Regions from separate parts of the Desulfovibrio intestinivivus genome, predicted to be linked through region 2. Evidence: riboswitches for the same ligand, from Rfam matches in the RefSeq annotation. Region 2 holds a riboswitch; the other holds the start of a gene.
The links. A riboswitch is a leader RNA that binds a small molecule or an ion and turns the genes downstream of it on or off. The one in region 2 is predicted to bind cobalamin.
Positions count from the first base shown of each region.

Region 1: another riboswitch for cobalamin. It lies ahead of ACUZ9P_RS05130 (sirohydrochlorin cobaltochelatase); the one in region 2 lies ahead of ACUZ9P_RS10890 (anaerobic ribonucleoside triphosphate reductase).

Region 1 is NZ_JBRBQT010000001.1:1,210,660-1,218,600, reverse strand. Features, by position in the region: gene ACUZ9P_RS05150 (asparaginase) at 1-5, shown strand, start outside; gene ACUZ9P_RS05145 (phenylacetate--CoA ligase family protein) at 106-1,386, shown strand; gene ACUZ9P_RS05140 (hypothetical protein) at 1,390-1,809, shown strand; gene ACUZ9P_RS05135 (hypothetical protein) at 2,052-2,627, shown strand; gene ACUZ9P_RS05130 (sirohydrochlorin cobaltochelatase) at 2,807-3,745, opposite strand; cobalamin riboswitch at 3,774-3,994, opposite strand; gene ACUZ9P_RS05125 (30S ribosomal protein S1) at 4,211-5,923, shown strand; gene ACUZ9P_RS05120 (DMT family transporter) at 6,189-7,025, opposite strand; gene ACUZ9P_RS05115 (GGDEF domain-containing response regulator) at 7,454-7,941, shown strand, end outside.
Region 2 is NZ_JBRBQT010000001.1:2,527,671-2,535,611, reverse strand. Features, by position in the region: gene nrdD (anaerobic ribonucleoside-triphosphate reductase) at 1-55, opposite strand, end outside; gene ACUZ9P_RS10890 (anaerobic ribonucleoside triphosphate reductase) at 108-2,363, opposite strand; cobalamin riboswitch at 2,486-2,664, opposite strand; gene ACUZ9P_RS10885 (M16 family metallopeptidase) at 3,270-5,885, opposite strand; gene ACUZ9P_RS10880 (ABC transporter ATP-binding protein) at 6,153-6,875, opposite strand; gene ACUZ9P_RS10875 (ABC transporter ATP-binding protein) at 7,032-7,853, opposite strand; gene ACUZ9P_RS10870 (branched-chain amino acid ABC transporter permease) at 7,850-7,941, opposite strand, start outside.

The DNA.
Region 1 (7,941 bases), 1.3 Mb from region 2:
TGTAGGCAGCAGCGCCCTTTGGGCTTGCCTGCGGCGCAAAAAAACCGCAGTGTGTGGTTTATTTTCTTTTCAAGCCCATGACCCCAATGGAATCAGGAGAGCTTCATGTCGTATCGCTTTATTCCCCAGCTCACCGATGAGGATATCCGCCAGAAACAGCTTGAAGGTCTGCGCTACACCGTGCGTCAGGCCTGGAATTCGCCCCAGTACAGGGCAAAGCTGGAAGCATGCGGCCTAAAGCCGGACGACATCACAAGCCTGGACGACCTGCGCCGCCTGCCCACCTGCGACGTGGAAGACCTGCGCGAGGGCTATCCCCTGCCGCTCCTGTGCGTGCCGCCGCGTGACGTGGCGCGCATCCATGCCTCCAGCGGCACCACGGGCAAACGCAAAATTCTCGCCTACACCCAGCGCGACATTGATACGTTCAGCCTCCAGATCGCCCGCTGCTTTGAGCTGGCGGGCTTTACCCCCGAAGACCGCATGCAGCTTGCCGTGGGCTACGGCCTGTGGACGGCGGGCGCGGGCTTTCAGGCGGGCAGCGAACGGCTTGGCATGCTCACCGTGCCTGTGGGGCCTGGCAATCTTGAAATGCACTTGCAGCTTTTGCAGGATCTTGGGGCCACGGGCTTTACGGCCACGGCATCCATGGCCCTGCTGCTGGCAGAAGAAGTGGAACGCGCCGACCTGCGCGGCAAGATCAAGCTCAAGCGCATGGTCTGCGGTTCAGAAACCCGCAGTGAAAAGATGCGCCTCGCCATTGAAAGCAAGCTCGGCCTTGAGGGCTGTTACGACATCGGCGGCATGACCGAAATGTACGGCCCCGGCACCGCCATCGACTGCGACGCCCACGAAGGCCTGCACTACTGGGCCGACCTCTTCATCATTGAAGTGCTCGACCCCGCCACCATGCAGCCAGTTGCCGAGGGCGAAGTGGGCGAAATGGTCGTGACCAGCCTGTGCAAGGAGGCCGTGCCCCTGCTGCGCTACCGCACTCACGATCTTTCGCGCCTGCTGCCGGGTCAATGCTCGTGCGGCCTTGCCATGCCGCGCCATGACCGCATTCTCGGGCGCTCGGACGACATGATCATTTACCGTGGCGTAAACATCTACCCCGGTCAGCTCATGGAAGTTATCGGCCAGTTTGCGGAACTTGGCGGTGAATATCAGGTGGAACTCACCCGCGACGAGCGCTCCCTCGACCATCTGGCCCTCACCGTGGAACGCGGGCAGGGCCAGACCGCAGGCAACGATGCCGCCCTGGCCCATGAGCTTGAAACCCGCCTGCACAAGGCCATCATGGCCCGCGTTTCCGTGAACGTGGCGGACTACGCCAGCCTGCCGCGTACCTTCAGCAAATCCAAACGCGTGGTGGACAAGCGCTAGGCCGTGGCAAAACATATTGATTACACTGGCGCGGGGTTTTTGCCCTGCGCCTTTATCATTGGCTTTGCCGCCGCATGCCTGCTGGCCTTTTGCCTCTTGGCTCCCGCTGCGTCCGCGAGAGAGATAGCAGAGGTGGACAGCCCCGCATGGTGCGCCCGACACGCCAACACAGCAAAATATCAGGGAAAGGGGCAGTATCAGGCGCAAGCCGAATGTCTGCGGCTTGAAGCTGCCTGCCGCGCTGCCCTGCCCGACCTTGCCCCAGCTGCCAGTTGCCCCGACAGGCAGCTTGACCGCTGCGTGGCGCAACAGCGCGATGGCGGATCATGGTGCGCCATCCTGTGCTGCTTTGCCCCTGATGAGGCATCCTGCCGGGGGGCTGCGGCCAGCATGCCCGCCTTTCTCTCCACGCCCGAACGCTAGGCCAAAACATCAGGCTAAAGTCGCCGCCTCAGTGTGTTAGCCCCCAGTGCCAGCTCAGAACGTTGAGCCCGAAATCCAGTCCCTTGCCCGACGGCGGACTCCTGCATTGCCGCGCGGGCGCTCCGCCCCGGCAAATTATCGCAAGTTCCCTTGCCGCATAGACCTTTCCCCCTTTTTGGCATAGGATTTAATGCGAGCGCGCCCCTGTTCTACGCGCCAGAACCGCCGACACTGGAGCGCGTATGCCCCTTGCCGCCTCACCCGCATCCTTCATCTCGCTTGCAGGCTATCTTATGCTTGCAGGGGGGGCGTTTGCACTGGTGCGGCCAGGGTTGGGCCTGCTTATCATTCCTGTACCGCTTCTGGCTATTCCCCTGCATTTTTTTGCGCGACGCATGGGCGATTTTGCGGGCGTAGCGCATTCCCGCTGGCAGATGCGCACCTTTGGCCTTTTCCTGCTGCTGTTTCTCGGGCTTGTGGGCATCTTTTTTATTCTTGGCGCAAGCTGCACTGACGGCCCGGCTCTGGACAGGCTGGAACTCATCGGTAATGCCTATAATGCGGGCAAGGTGGATCTGTACGCTTCGCTGGTGGGGCTGTGGGAAATCAAGGAATTGCAGGTTTTTACCCTGAGCGCCTCGGTGTGGGCGGGGCTGGCGCTTTTGTGGCCGCTCAAACGGGCATTTCAGGGCATGCTGGCGCTGGCTGCGGGCATTGCGCCCAAGGCATTGCCCCTCTGGGGCTGCTGGCTGGCCTTTGCGGCCGCTATTGCGGCGCAGGGCGGCATGCTGGCATGGCTGGTGGCCCGCCAGGCTTGAGGCACAAACAGACTCAAGCGCACTGAACCCCACGAAAATTCCCGAAAATCCTACGCCGGAAGCAGCACCTCCCGCATTCAGCATTTTCCCGCCCAAAAACGCGGGAGCCGCACAAACCGGGCGCGCTGTCCCGGCTTATGCGGCTCCCGCAACACATGTGCGGCGCAGGCAATGACCCGCTACTGCTTCTTGGGTTCCTTGGTCAGATCATCGAAAGCTTCGCGGGCATGGCGCACCAGAATGGCGCGTGCACCGGCAATCTGGCCCAAACCCTTGAGGTTGGTCTCCACCTTGAAACCTGCGGCCTTGAGCTTCGAGGCCCAGGAATCGTCTTCATCCCCGGCCAGATCGTTGTGCGCATGGTCGCCAGCCACCAGCATGAGCGGCTCGATAACCACTTTCTTGACCTTGGCGGCCTTGAGTTCCACCAGCAGATCGTCCACGCTGCGTGCGCCCTCGACTGTCGCCATAAACACGCGCTTGTCCGCATCGTGGAACACGGCGCGTGTGCCTTCAAACGTCAGATCCGCGCGGCCATGACTCTGGCCGTGACCCATGAGCACCAGGGCTGCATCCTTGCCGCGCAGGGACTTGACGTCTTCCCTGATGGCCTGAATGAGCTCCTGCGCGTCTTTTTTCGATTCCAGCATGGGGCGACCAAGAAAGACGGAGTCAAAGCGGCCCGAATTTTTTTGCAGATCGATAAGCACGGCCCGTTCAAGCTCGCTGAACTCCTCGCCCGCCATGACGTGCAGCGACTGTACGCGCACGACCTTGACGCCATTCTTGGCAAGCTGGGCGAGGCCATCGCTGATGCCGCCCACGGGATGCCCCTCGGCGGCTATTTTTTTGCGGATAATCTGCGAGGTATAGGCCCACACCACAGGCTGACCGGGAAAAGCGGCCTTGAACTCCGCATCCACGGCCTTCATGGAAGCCAGGGCTTCGGGCACGCTGGTGCCAAAGGCCACCAGCAGCACTCCGGCCTTGGGGCTCTCCGCGCCGGATTCAGCGGCAGGGGCAAGCACAGGTGCGCCCATGACGGCGCACAACAAAAAAATGGGCAAAAGAGTACGAGTGAAAAAATGCAAAATGGAATGCGGCGTAGTACGCAGCATGGCAACCTCCTCAATGGCGCGTTGACGGGTTAAGTTTGGATGAAATGCCGGAGGATATTCGGACTTGAGGGCATGGGGGCCTCGCGCCCCTTGCCTAGACTTCGCCTTCGCCGCTCGCGCGACTGGCTGTAGCGCCCCGCCATGTGGCGGAACGATGAAGCTTCGTTCCCTCTTACCGCAGCGCGACTGTTTCCGATTTTAACGGAATTCCCCGCCGACTTTTTCAAAACAATTCATGCGGCAATAAAAGTCAAGGGGGGGATACCCTGCAAGCCCCGCCAGGCAGGCCCTTGCAGGGTATCCCCCTTGCGGGCGGCCACGGCTGCGCCATCAAAAGCGGCGCGGAATCCCGATTTTTCGGCGGCTAAAGCCGATTTGGCGCGTATTTTTTCTTGTTCTTCTGATGAAATCCTGATAATAAAGCACCTCCCTGTTATGGGGAAATTATGTTTGGAGGCTGGACATATGGCAGGTTTGGAAACCGGGCACGACAACGAAATCAATTTCGAAAGCGCCCTTGAAAACTACCTCAATCCCGATTTCGGCGATCTTGAGGAAGGCTCTATCACGAAGGGCGAAATCGTCCGCGTGGATGATGACAATGTGCTTGTTGACGTGAACTTCAAGTCCGAAGGGCAGATTCCCGCGGCAGAATTCCGCGACCCCGCCGGCAACATTTCCGTCAAAGTGGGCGATCGTGTTGACGTTTACGTTGTTCGCAAGAACGAAAACGACGGCACCATCACTCTTTCTTTCGAGAAAGCCAAGCGCATGCAGGTGTTCGACCAGCTCGAAGACGTGCAGGAAAACAACCGGGTCATCAAGGGCCACATTGTCCGCCGCATCAAGGGTGGCTACACCGTGGACATCGGCGGTGTGGAAGCGTTTTTGCCCGGTTCACATGTGGATCTGCGCCCCGTGCCGGATATGGATGCCCTGGTCAACCAGGAATTCGAATTCCGCGTGCTCAAGATCAACCGCCGCCGCAGCAACGTTATCGTTTCTCGCCGCGTGCTGCTTGAAGAGGAGCGCGATTCCAAACGCCAGGATCTGCTGCGCACCCTTGAAGAAAACCAGATCGTTACCGGTAAGGCCAAGAACATCACCGAATACGGCGTGTTTGTTGACCTCGGCGGCCTCGACGGCCTGCTACACATCACCGACATGAGCTGGAAGCGCATTCGCCATCCCAAGGAAATGATCACCATCGGTCAGGAACTGACCCTGAAGGTGCTTTCCTTTGATCGCGACAACAACAAAGTTTCCCTCGGCCTCAAGCAGCTCGTGCCCGATCCGTGGCAGGACATCTCCGCCCGCTTCCCCGAAGGGGCTAAGTGCAGCGGCAAGGTCACCAACCTGGTTGACTACGGCGCATTTGTGGAACTGGAACCCGGCGTTGAAGGCCTGGTGCACATTTCCGAAATGTCCTGGACCCGCAAGCTGCGTCATCCTTCCCAGATGGTTCACACCGGCGACGAAGTCGAAGTGGTCATCCTGGGCGTGGACGGCGACAAGAAGCGCATCAGCCTCGGCATGAAGCAGGTTCGCCCCAATCCCTGGGAACTGGTTGCTGAAAAGTACCCTGAAGGCACCGTCCTTGAAGGCGTCATCAAGAACATCACCGAATTCGGCATGTTCATTGGCATCGAAGACGGCATCGACGGCCTTATCCACGTTTCCGACATTTCCTGGACCAAGAAAGTGCGTCACCCCAATGAGCTGTACAAGGTGGGCGACACCGTGCAGGCCAAGGTGCTGACCGTGGATCAGGAAAACGAAAAGTTCACCCTCGGCGTGAAGCAGCTGGTGGATGATCCGTGGGGCCATGTGCCCAACACCTACCCCGTGGGCTGCACCATCAAGGGTATTGTGACCAACATCACCGACTTCGGCCTCTTTGTTGAAGTGGAAGAAGGTATCGAAGGCCTGGTGCACGTGTCCGAACTTTCCAGCAAGAAAGTGAAGACCCCCGCCGAGATCTACAAGGAAGGCCAGGAAATCCAGGCCAAGGTTATCCATGTCAGCGCTGAAGAGCGCCGCCTGGGCCTGTCCATCAAGCAGATCAAGGACGAGGAAGAACGCCGCAAGCCCAAGGAATTCCATTCCGGCTCGCAAGAAGCCGGTCAGAGCCTGGGCGACCTGCTCAAGCAGAAGTTTGAAGAAAGCGAAAACAGCTAGTCTGTTTCTGCTTCAAAATACAAAAGGGCGTTCCCGCAAGGGAGCGCCCTTTCTTGTTGCCTGCCAGCAACAAACAGCGAGGGGTGATTGCGTTGGTAATGTGCCGGCGATGCACCCGTGATATCTAGGCAGGGCTGACTCCTTGCCCCAGAGGCAGAACGATCACCACACTGGGGTGGACGTGCGCCGCGTTCAGCAAAGGCTGCCTCTCGCAATAGTCCGCTGCCATAATCACCGGCGAGTCTGCCAGCCTGCAACCTTCTGCTCAAGCCAGCTTGAGCAGTGCAGCACCACCGACAACCAACAGCACAGAAAATCCGCGCAAGGGCGTAAAACGCTCGTGCAGCAGCCACATGGCCAGCAGCATGCCAAAGATCACCGAAGTCTCGCGCAGGGCCGCCACAACAGCGATAGGTGCCAGGGTCATGGCCCACAGGGCAATGCCGTATGAACCCATGCTCGCCAACCCGCCAAACGTACCTACAGCAATCCGCTTACGGGCATAGCGCACGTAGCTCCAGCCATGTCGCCACAGGATGTAAACATGCACTGGGAGCGCGTTGATCAAAAAAATCCAGGTGGTGTAGGTCGCTGCGTTGCCGCTTTCGCGCGCACCAAGGCCGTCCGCCAGCGTGTACCCCATGATGATGCATGAGGTGCGCAACGAGATAAAAACTTCGCTCCACCCATAGCCACGGCGCATATTATCCGTGGCAAGGCACAGAATCCCCGCGCACAGCGTAAGCACGCCGCACCATGCGCCCACAGACATGTTCACGCCAAAGGCCAGCAGGGCCAGCGAGGTGAGCAAGGGCGCGCATCCGCGCATTACGGTGTAGGCAAAAGACATGTCTACTCGCTCATACGCGGCAGAAATGCAAATGTAATACCCGAGGTGGCACAGGCACGACATGCCAAGATAAGGCCACGCGGCCTGCGGCAGAGGCGGCAAAAAAGGCAGCAGACACAACGCGCCCACGCAAGCGCCAAAGGCGTTCAAGCCTGTTTCAAACAGCTTGTTCTCACCGCTTTTGACAATAATATTCCAAAGCGCGTGCAGAAATGCGGCAAAGAGGATGGCAAGCAATATTGATGGGGACATGGGCCTTGCTACCTTTTTGCCGGGAGAATGCCAAGACCAGGCCGCATGCTCCACCCAACAAAGAGGGGCAATACTGTGAAGGCGCACACCCATGCCGAGCCACATACATTGCGATAATGCGCCCTCAATCGCCAACGTGATTCCGTGCCCGCGCAAAAGGGCAAAACTCCTCGTGCAGGCTTTGTTGCGTGCTATCGTGGGCAGAACTGCGGCAGGCAATCGTTCCCGCTGCACTGGCCCGGTATTTCGCCAGCGGTGCTGTGTGGGGGATGTTCTGCAAATATAACACGCAAGAGCCGTTATCCCTTTTGACTGCAAGAGCAAAAATCAATACGATCAAAATTCACAGCCGCCGCGCAGGTTCCGCACTCTTGCACGGCGCAATTTTTTTATCCTGCCCCAAACCAATCCCCCATGCGGAAGCAAACATGCAGAAAGTTCTCATCGTTGAAGACAGCCGGACAACAGCGCGCTTTATGGCGCACAATCTCAAGGAACAATTGGGGCTTTCCTACGAATGCGCCGAGGATCGCCAGCAGGCATTGAAACTGCTGGAGGACAATCCCTCGCAGTACTTTCTCGCCCTTTGCGACCTCAACCTGCCCGACGCTCCCAACGGCGAGATTGTCCCTGCCATCCTTGCCCGGCACATCCCTGTGGTGGTGGTCAGCGCCCATTTTGACGAAGACATCTATAAGCGCCTGATGTTGCAGGGCGTTACCGATTATATCGTCAAGCGCACCCCCGATGACATGATGTACCTCATGCGGGTGGTGAGCCGCCTGCGCGCCAACAGCGGCGTTGAAGCCCTGATTGTGGACGATTCCAACCTCTGGTGCATGCAGGTATCCGAGTTGCTGCGGCGCCAGCGCATCACTGCTTACACGGCAGGCAATGGCCTGGAAGCCTTGCAGAT
Region 2 (7,941 bases):
CCACAAGTTTCTGCGCGGGCTTGGTTTCCTCGAACAGACGCGATTTCATTAGCATTTTCGCTCTCCTTGTTCTATCAGCAAAAGTTGATGAAAATTGTATATGACCGCTAGTCCCACTTGGGGGTGTGCGGGTATTTTTTACGCAGTTCTTTAAGCAGCTCGGCACTCACGCCTTCGCCTTCCTTACGGCCGCAACGGGGGCAGGCGCCATTGATCACACCCACATAGCCGCAGACAGGGTCGCGATCCAGGGGATGGTTGATGGAGCCGTAGCCAACGCCATTATCGTGCATAAAACGGATGATGCTCTCAAAGGCCTCAAGGTTTTTGCAGGTATCGCCATCCAGCTCCACATAGGTGATGTGGCCCGCATTGGTCAGCGCGTGGTACGGAGCCTCGATCTGTATCTTTTTAAAGGCCTTGATGGGGCAGTACACCGGCACGTGGAACGAGTTGGTGTAGTAATCCCTGTCAGTGATGCCGGGGATGCTGCCGAACTTTTCCTTGTCGAGATTGACAAAGCGCCCGCTCAGGCTTTCCGCCGGGGTGGCGATGAGTGAAAAATTGAGCCCTGTCTTTTCAGCTTCGTCATCGCACCGCTTGCGCAGATGCGTAACAATCTCAATGCCAAGCTTCTGGGCATCTTCGCTTTCGCCGTGGTGCTGGCCCACAAGAGCCTTGAGCGTTTCGGCAAGGCCGATAAAGCCCACGGTCAGTGTGCCGTGCTTGAGCACTTCTTCAATGCTGTCGTCCCAACCCAGTTTGTCGGAATCAAGCCAGATGCCCTCGCCCATGAGGAAGGGATAGTTACGCACCTTTTTGGCGCTCTGGATCTTGAGCCGGTGCAGCAACTGGCGGAACACCAGATCGATCTTGTCGTCCAGCAGAGCGTAGAAACGGCTGATATCACCGCGCGCATCCAGCCCAAGCCGGGGAAGGTTGATGGACGTAAAGCTCAGATTACCGCGACCGCACGTAACCTGCCTGTCCTTGTCGTACACGTTGCCAAGCACACGTGTGCGGCAGCCCATGTACGCCACTTCCGTATTATAGTCGTCCGGATGGTAGTACTGGAGGTTGTACGGCGCATCAAGAAAGCTGAAATTGGGGAAGAGCCGCATGGCGGAAACATCCATAGCCTGCTTGAAAAGATCGTAGTTGGGATCTTCGGGATTATAGTTGACCCCGGACTTCACCTTGAAAATCTGCACGGGGAAAATGGAGGTTTCCCCATTGCCAAGCCCGGCCTTGGTGGCGCGCAGCAAGTTTTTGACAACTATGCGGCCCTCGGCAGAAACATCCGTGCCGTAGTTGATGGAGCTGAAAGGCACCTGCGCGCCTGCGCGGGAATTCATGGTGTTCAGGTTGTGGATCAGGGCTTCCATGGCCTGATAGGTGCGGCGCTCTGTGTATTTGAAGGCTTCGCCGGCAGCATAGGCATGCGCGCGCGTTACAAGTTCGCGCTGGGCCTCGGGGGCAGCCGCCACAAGAGCTTCTCCAAAGGCATCGCAGGTGCCAAGGCGTGGGCCTTCGGGCAACAGTGCGATGGTTTCTCTGGCGGCGTCAATGGCTGCCTGCTCTTCCAGATTCTGGGCAATGCGCAAAAAGGCGGCAAAGGCGCGCTCATATTCCTTGCGGTAGGTTTTGATAACGCCTTCGGCCATGGCAAAGTCAAAATGCGGCACACTCTGGCCGCCGTGCATTTCATTCTGGTTGGCCTGAATGGCAATGCAGGCAAGGGCCGAGTAGCTCTCAATGGAATTGGGCTCGCGCAAATGCCCGTGCCCCGTGGAAAAACCATTTTTAAACAGGGGGATAAGGTCAATCTGGCAGCACGTTTCCGTGAGCATGTAAAAATCTTTGTCGTGAATGTGGATATCGCCGTTAAGATGCGCGGCAGATGCATCCTTGGGCAGAATGTAGTTATCGATGAAGAATTTTGAGCCCTCGGAACCATACTTGAGCATGGTGCCCATGGCCGTATCGCCATCGATATTGGCGTTCTCGCGCTTGATGTCTTCCTGCAGGGCCGGGGAATACGTAAGTTTTTTATAGATATCCATGAGATACGATTCCGCATTACGGATTTTCGTATGCTCGGCCCGGTACAGAATGTAAGCCTTGGCGCTTTTGGCGTAGTCGTACTGAATCAGGGTTTCTTCAACAACATCCTGAATTTCTTCCACATGCTTGAGGCAGCGCGACTCCAGCTTTTTGCACACCTTTTCGGTGACAAACAGCAGGTCAGTGGGGGACATGTCTTCACCGCCAACTGCCTGATTGGCCTTGGTGATGGCATTGAGAATCTTGACCGAATCAAAAGGCACTTCCGTGCCGTCGCGCTTAATAATGCTGGCGAGCATGAACTTCGCTCCAAACGTGTGGGCTATGAACAAAAAGGGCGCCCGAACAAAACGGGCGGAGAGGCCATCAATGGCCTTTTTCTGACGGTTCATCTGCAAAAGCCCGTTGCAGATGCTCCACTTTCTTAGAACGGTTGAAAGTAGGTCTTCCGGCTTGCCTGCCGCTTTTCGGCCTTCCCGGTTTTATCCAGTGACACGCGAGGAAAAGCGGTTTTGAACAGGCACACGGCGGCGGGTCCGCTCCCGAATTTCACGGGAATTCCCTATTAAGCTCCATGGCGCTTTCAATGTCTAGAAAATCTCAAAAGAATTGCACCCTGTCAATAAATGCACGCAAAAAAGCTCTCCTAGTGCCGTAGCAACACTGCGAATTCACTATTGAATTTTCTTGCCTGCCCATTTTTTCACTACATCAAGGCCGCAAAACAGTGAGGGCGGGAACAAAAAAGTTCGCCCTGACTAGAGCCAGATCAGGCAACCTGACCCGCAACATGTGTGGCTTTGATTGGCGTTGCTGGAACATTTCGTCATGAATTCAGGCATCATGCCCGCATGGCGCTGCCGCCCAGGCACCGGCACTGCGACCGCAGCCGATACCTGGCGAGCTTTCCTCAGAAAGCAGTTCCCGTAACGCAGACAAGAACTTACTCTACCCACGCCGGGTTTTCAAGACGGCCTCCCCCACGTAAGGGGACTTACCTCGGACTTGACATTTTTATTTGCCCGCCCCTTGCCGAAGATATCGTTTATAAAAACTTTTTTTGTACGCGCAAACAGTGATTGAGCATTTCGTAACAGCCAAGCAACACAAGGGGCCGCATCGGCCCAACTCCGCTTCCACCGCCAATTTGCAGGGAAGCGCAATCGGATACCCGATGCAGCCCGTCAATAAACCCGAAACGCCGCCTACGGCAGCAGGATCATGTTGTAGAGGTTCTTGTCGTCCAGATACTTCTGCGCCACAGCCTGAATATCCGCAGGGGTCAGCTTGGCTGCTTTGTCGATGAGCGACTTGCTGAAATCGCGGGGCAGGCCCAGCACGGCGTCTGTGGCGGCCACGCCCGCGCGGGAATCAAGGCTTTGCTTGTCGCGGTAGTATTCGCCAAGCAGGCGGTTGGCCCCGGCCTCGAGCAGTTCCGTAGGCAGGGGTTTTGCCTTGATATCAGCAATAATCTTGGCAAAGCCTTCACGCGCCTGCGCCACCTTGTCAGGCGTAGTGCCAATATAAAAAGCCATCATGCCAGCCTGAGGCATGGCGCGGTAAAATGCCGTGACCGTGTACCCAAGGCCCTGCTCATCGCGCATCTGGCTGAACAGCAGGCCGCTCTGCCCGGAAAGCACAGACTGCAAAAGCATGAGTGCCGGGGCGTCCGGGCTGGTGTAGGGCACAGCCTTGAACATCTGGAGCACGTGGGCCTGATTGCGCCCCGGCAGATGCAGATCAAGGTTGCGGGCATCACCCCACGAGGGGGCGGGCAAGGAGAAATCCTTTTTGTCTGGCGCGGGCAATGTGCGGGCAAAGGCCAGCACGGCCTCGCGGTCAAAATCGCCTGCCACTGCCAGCACCCAGGGCTGCACGAGCTGCTTGTCCCAGAACGAGCGTACATCCTTGGGCGTAAACTTGGAAAGGTTCGCTTCCGTCCCCAGGCTGTCGTAGCCGTAGGGCTGCCCGCCGGGGAAGATGAAGGGATTCACGCGCGAGAACAGGAAGGAGGTGGGCCTGTCTGCCCGCTGGCGGATGGCGGCCTTCATGTTTTCCGCTTCACGCTTGATTTCCTTGGCTTCAAAGCGGGGCTTGCCCAGAACCTCGCCCAGCATGGAGAAATAATCGGCATTGAACCGGGCCGGGCCGGTCAGGGACACGGTAAAGGTTTGCAGGCCCGCCTTGGCGGAGAGTGATGCCGCGCGGTCGGCGAAATAGCGTTCCATGGCCTGGGCGTCCAGTTTGCCGCTGCCATCGCCAAGGGTGCTGGCCGTCAGTTCTGCCAGCCCTTGCTGGTCAGGCTTCAGCAGGGCGTTGCCGCCGGGCAGCATGAGATCAACCGCCACATAGGGCACAGTGGCATCAGGAATAAGAATGACGGTACGTCCCTGCCCCAGATCGACCACTTCCTGCTGACCCGCACTGGCCGAAGCCTGCTGCGCAGTTTTGGCAGCGGCGCTGCCGGGCCAGTTCTTTTGCAGCACGGCTTCCAGATCGGGCAGCTTGGCATTCTCAGGCGCGAGCACACGCACCCGCGCCCTGCTGGGGTCAAACCAGAGGTCAATGGCCTGCTGCACCTGCGGCTGCGAAACATTACGCTGGGTGAAGCGCAGATTTTGTTCCGCCACATCGCCGCCCAGTTCAAACTGGACGCTGCCCAGCCAGGAGGCCAGACCGTTGAGCGTTTCCGCCGAGCGGTCCATGCTGTCTTCAAGATTGTAGCGGGCGCGCTTGAGGGCCTCGGGTTTGAAGTCTGCGGCCTTGAGTTTGGCAAGATCTGTGGTCAGCCCCTGCCAGAAGGCCTCCAGCTTTTCCGGGGCCATATTGGCTGTAATGTACAGCATGCCCGCGCGCGCAAGGCTCATGTTGCCCACGCTGATGCTGTCCACAAGCTGCTTTTCATACTCGTATTTGCGGCTCAGCAGCGAGGTGCCGTCGCCGCCAAGCAGGTAGCTCAGCACGTCCAGATCCACAGAGCGCAGGTCCCGCAAGGCTGGCGCAGGAAAGGCCATGCCCAGATAGACCTTGTTCCAGGGGCCGCGCACCACTTCAACACGCTGACCGCCGGGGGCAGTAAGCAAATCGACCTGCGGCGGCGTAACAGCATCGTTGGTGTTGGCCATGCCGCCAAAAAGTTCCTGCGCGTGATGCATCACAGCTTGCGGATCAATATCGCCCGCCACCAGCAGCATCATGTTTTGCGGCTGATACCAGCGCTTCACATAGGCGCGAAGGTCATCGGCAGTGATGGCGCGCACGGTTTCCTTAAAACCAATGATGGGTCGCCCGTAGGGGGTGTTCTGGAGTGTGGACACCTGCAGGCTTTCAAACAGCCTGCTCATGGGCGAATCCTGATCGCGCTCAAGCTCGGAAATCACCACTTCTTTTTCCGACTCCAGCTCCTTGGGATCCAGAGAGGCCTGAAAGGCCATTTCTTTCACCACGTCCATGCCCATACGCCAGTGGGCGGCGGGCATGTCCGTCATGTACCATGTCTTGTCAAAGCTGGTGGCCGCGTTGAGGTAGCCGCCAAGGGCTTCCACATCGCGCGCCACCTGGCCCTTGGGCCGATGCTCTGTACCTTTGAAGACCATGTGCTCAAGCAGATGGCTGATGCCAGCCTGCTTGGCGTCCTCATTGGCCGACCCGGTGCGCACGTAAAGGCGCGTTGCCACCAGAGGAAAGCGGCTGTCCTTGATGATATACACGGAAAGCCCGTTGGGCAGTTTGGTCAGGGTTCGCTGTTCGCCCGGAGCCGCAGAGGCCGCGCCAGCCAGCAAGGCCAGCAGCAGGGGCAATAACAGAAGTATGCGTTGCATGTTTGCTCCTTATGGATTTGCAGTCGCAAGGGTGCAGCGGCGATGGATTGCCCCGCCCTGCTCCCGGACTGTTTTAACCGACTTGAATACTAATACCCCCGGCACGGGGTGGCAAGCTGCTGTCTTTTACCAAACCCGTCGGCCCGGCTTCATGAGGTCGTGGCCATGTTGAATTTGCCGAAGTTTTCAGCAACAAAAAACCGGCAGTCATGTGATCGCCGGTTTGAGCGCTGATCAGATCAACGCTGTTTGTAATCAGGAGAAGGTCTAGCCGCCGAGGTAGGCGTCCTTGACCTTGGGGTTTTCAAGCAGTTCGCGTCCAGGGCCTTCAAGCACGACCCTGCCAACTTCAAGAATGTAGGCATAGTGCGCCACAGAAAGCGCCGCAAAGGCGTTCTGCTCCACCAGCAGGACGGTTTTACCTTCTTCGTTGATGCGCTTGACGATGTCGAAAATTTCGCGCACCAGCAGCGGGGCAAGCCCCAGCGAAGGCTCGTCAAGCATGAGCAGATCGGGGCGGCTCATGAGCGCGCGGCCCACGGCCAGCATCTGCTGCTCGCCGCCGGAGAGCGTACCGCCTTTCTGCCAGAGACGTTCCTTGAGTCGTGGAAACAAGCTGTAAACCCACTCGATATCATGGGCTATTTCTGCCTTGTCGCTGCGCGAATACGCGCCCAGGTGCAGGTTTTCCTCCACCGTCAGATGGGGCAGGATACGCCGCCCTTCCGGCGAAAGAGAAATGCCCTTGCGCACCATGTCTTCAGGCTTGAGGCCCATGAGCGAAGCCGGGGCATCGCCCTCGTGCCGGGTCAGCAGAATGTCGCCGCTGATAGTTTTGTTCAGGCCGGCAATGGAGCGGATAATACTGCTCTTGCCCGCGCCGTTGGCCCCGATAAGCGTCACAATGCTGCCGCGCGGGATATTCAGGCTTACGCCCTGAACGGCCTGAATGCCGCCGTAGCGCACATGGAGATTACGAATTTCAAGCATGATGCACCCTGTCCATATGTCGGTCTGCACCGGAAGAGCTTTCCGGGCATGTCTATCTGCTGCGTATGGCCGTTTGCTCCTGCACAGGAGCGGCAAACAGCGCCTTTGCAAGCCGCAACGGGCAGCGGGAGCAAGGCTCCGCCGCCCTGGTCACGGCTAAATGACTTTTTCCAGCGAGGCGTCCTCACCCAGATAGGCGCGGATAACCACGGGGTTGTTGCGTATGGCTTCCGGCTCGCCCTCGGCGATCAAGGCGCCGTATTCCATGACCCAGATGTACTGGCACACGCCCATGACGACCTTCATGTCATGCTCGATCAGCAGGATGGTGAGGTCGAATTCGTCACGGATATGGCCGATAAAATGCATGAGATCCAGGCTTTCCTGCGGATTCATGCCCGCTGCGGGTTCATCAAGCAGCAACAGTTTTGGCTCTGTGGCCAGAGCGCGGGCAATCTCAAGCCTGCGCTGCGCGCCGTATGGCAGGCTGCCCGCCTGATCGTTGAGGTTGCCGCTCAGGTTTACCCGATCGGCAAGCTGCTTGCTTTTTTCCACAATGGCCGCTTCTTCCTTATAAAAAGCGGGAATCCCCAGAGGGGCCATCCACCAGGGGCAGCGGCGGCGCACATGACAGCCGACCATGATGTTTTCAAGCACGGTCATCTGCTGCGACAGACGGATGTTCTGGAAAGTGCGGGCCATGCCCATGCGGCAGATTTCCGAGGGGCCAAGACCCTTCACGCTCTTGCCGTCAAAAACCACGTCGCCTTCCTGAGGCGTGTAAAAACCGCTCAGAACGTTGAATGCGGTGGTTTTGCCGGCGCCGTTGGGGCCGATAATGCCCGCGATGGCACCCTTGGGCAGGGCGATGGAAAGATCGCTCACGGCGGTCACGCCGCCAAAGCGCATGGTCACGTCCTTGGCCAGCAGCAGCGCGCCCTCGTAATTGGGAGCCTTGGGCAGATTAAAACCGCTCATGCCTTGCCCCTCCTGAAGAACGCGCCCATTGATTTCCAGGTCAGCTCACGGGTTCCCATGATGCCCTCGCGCCGATAAAGAATAATGG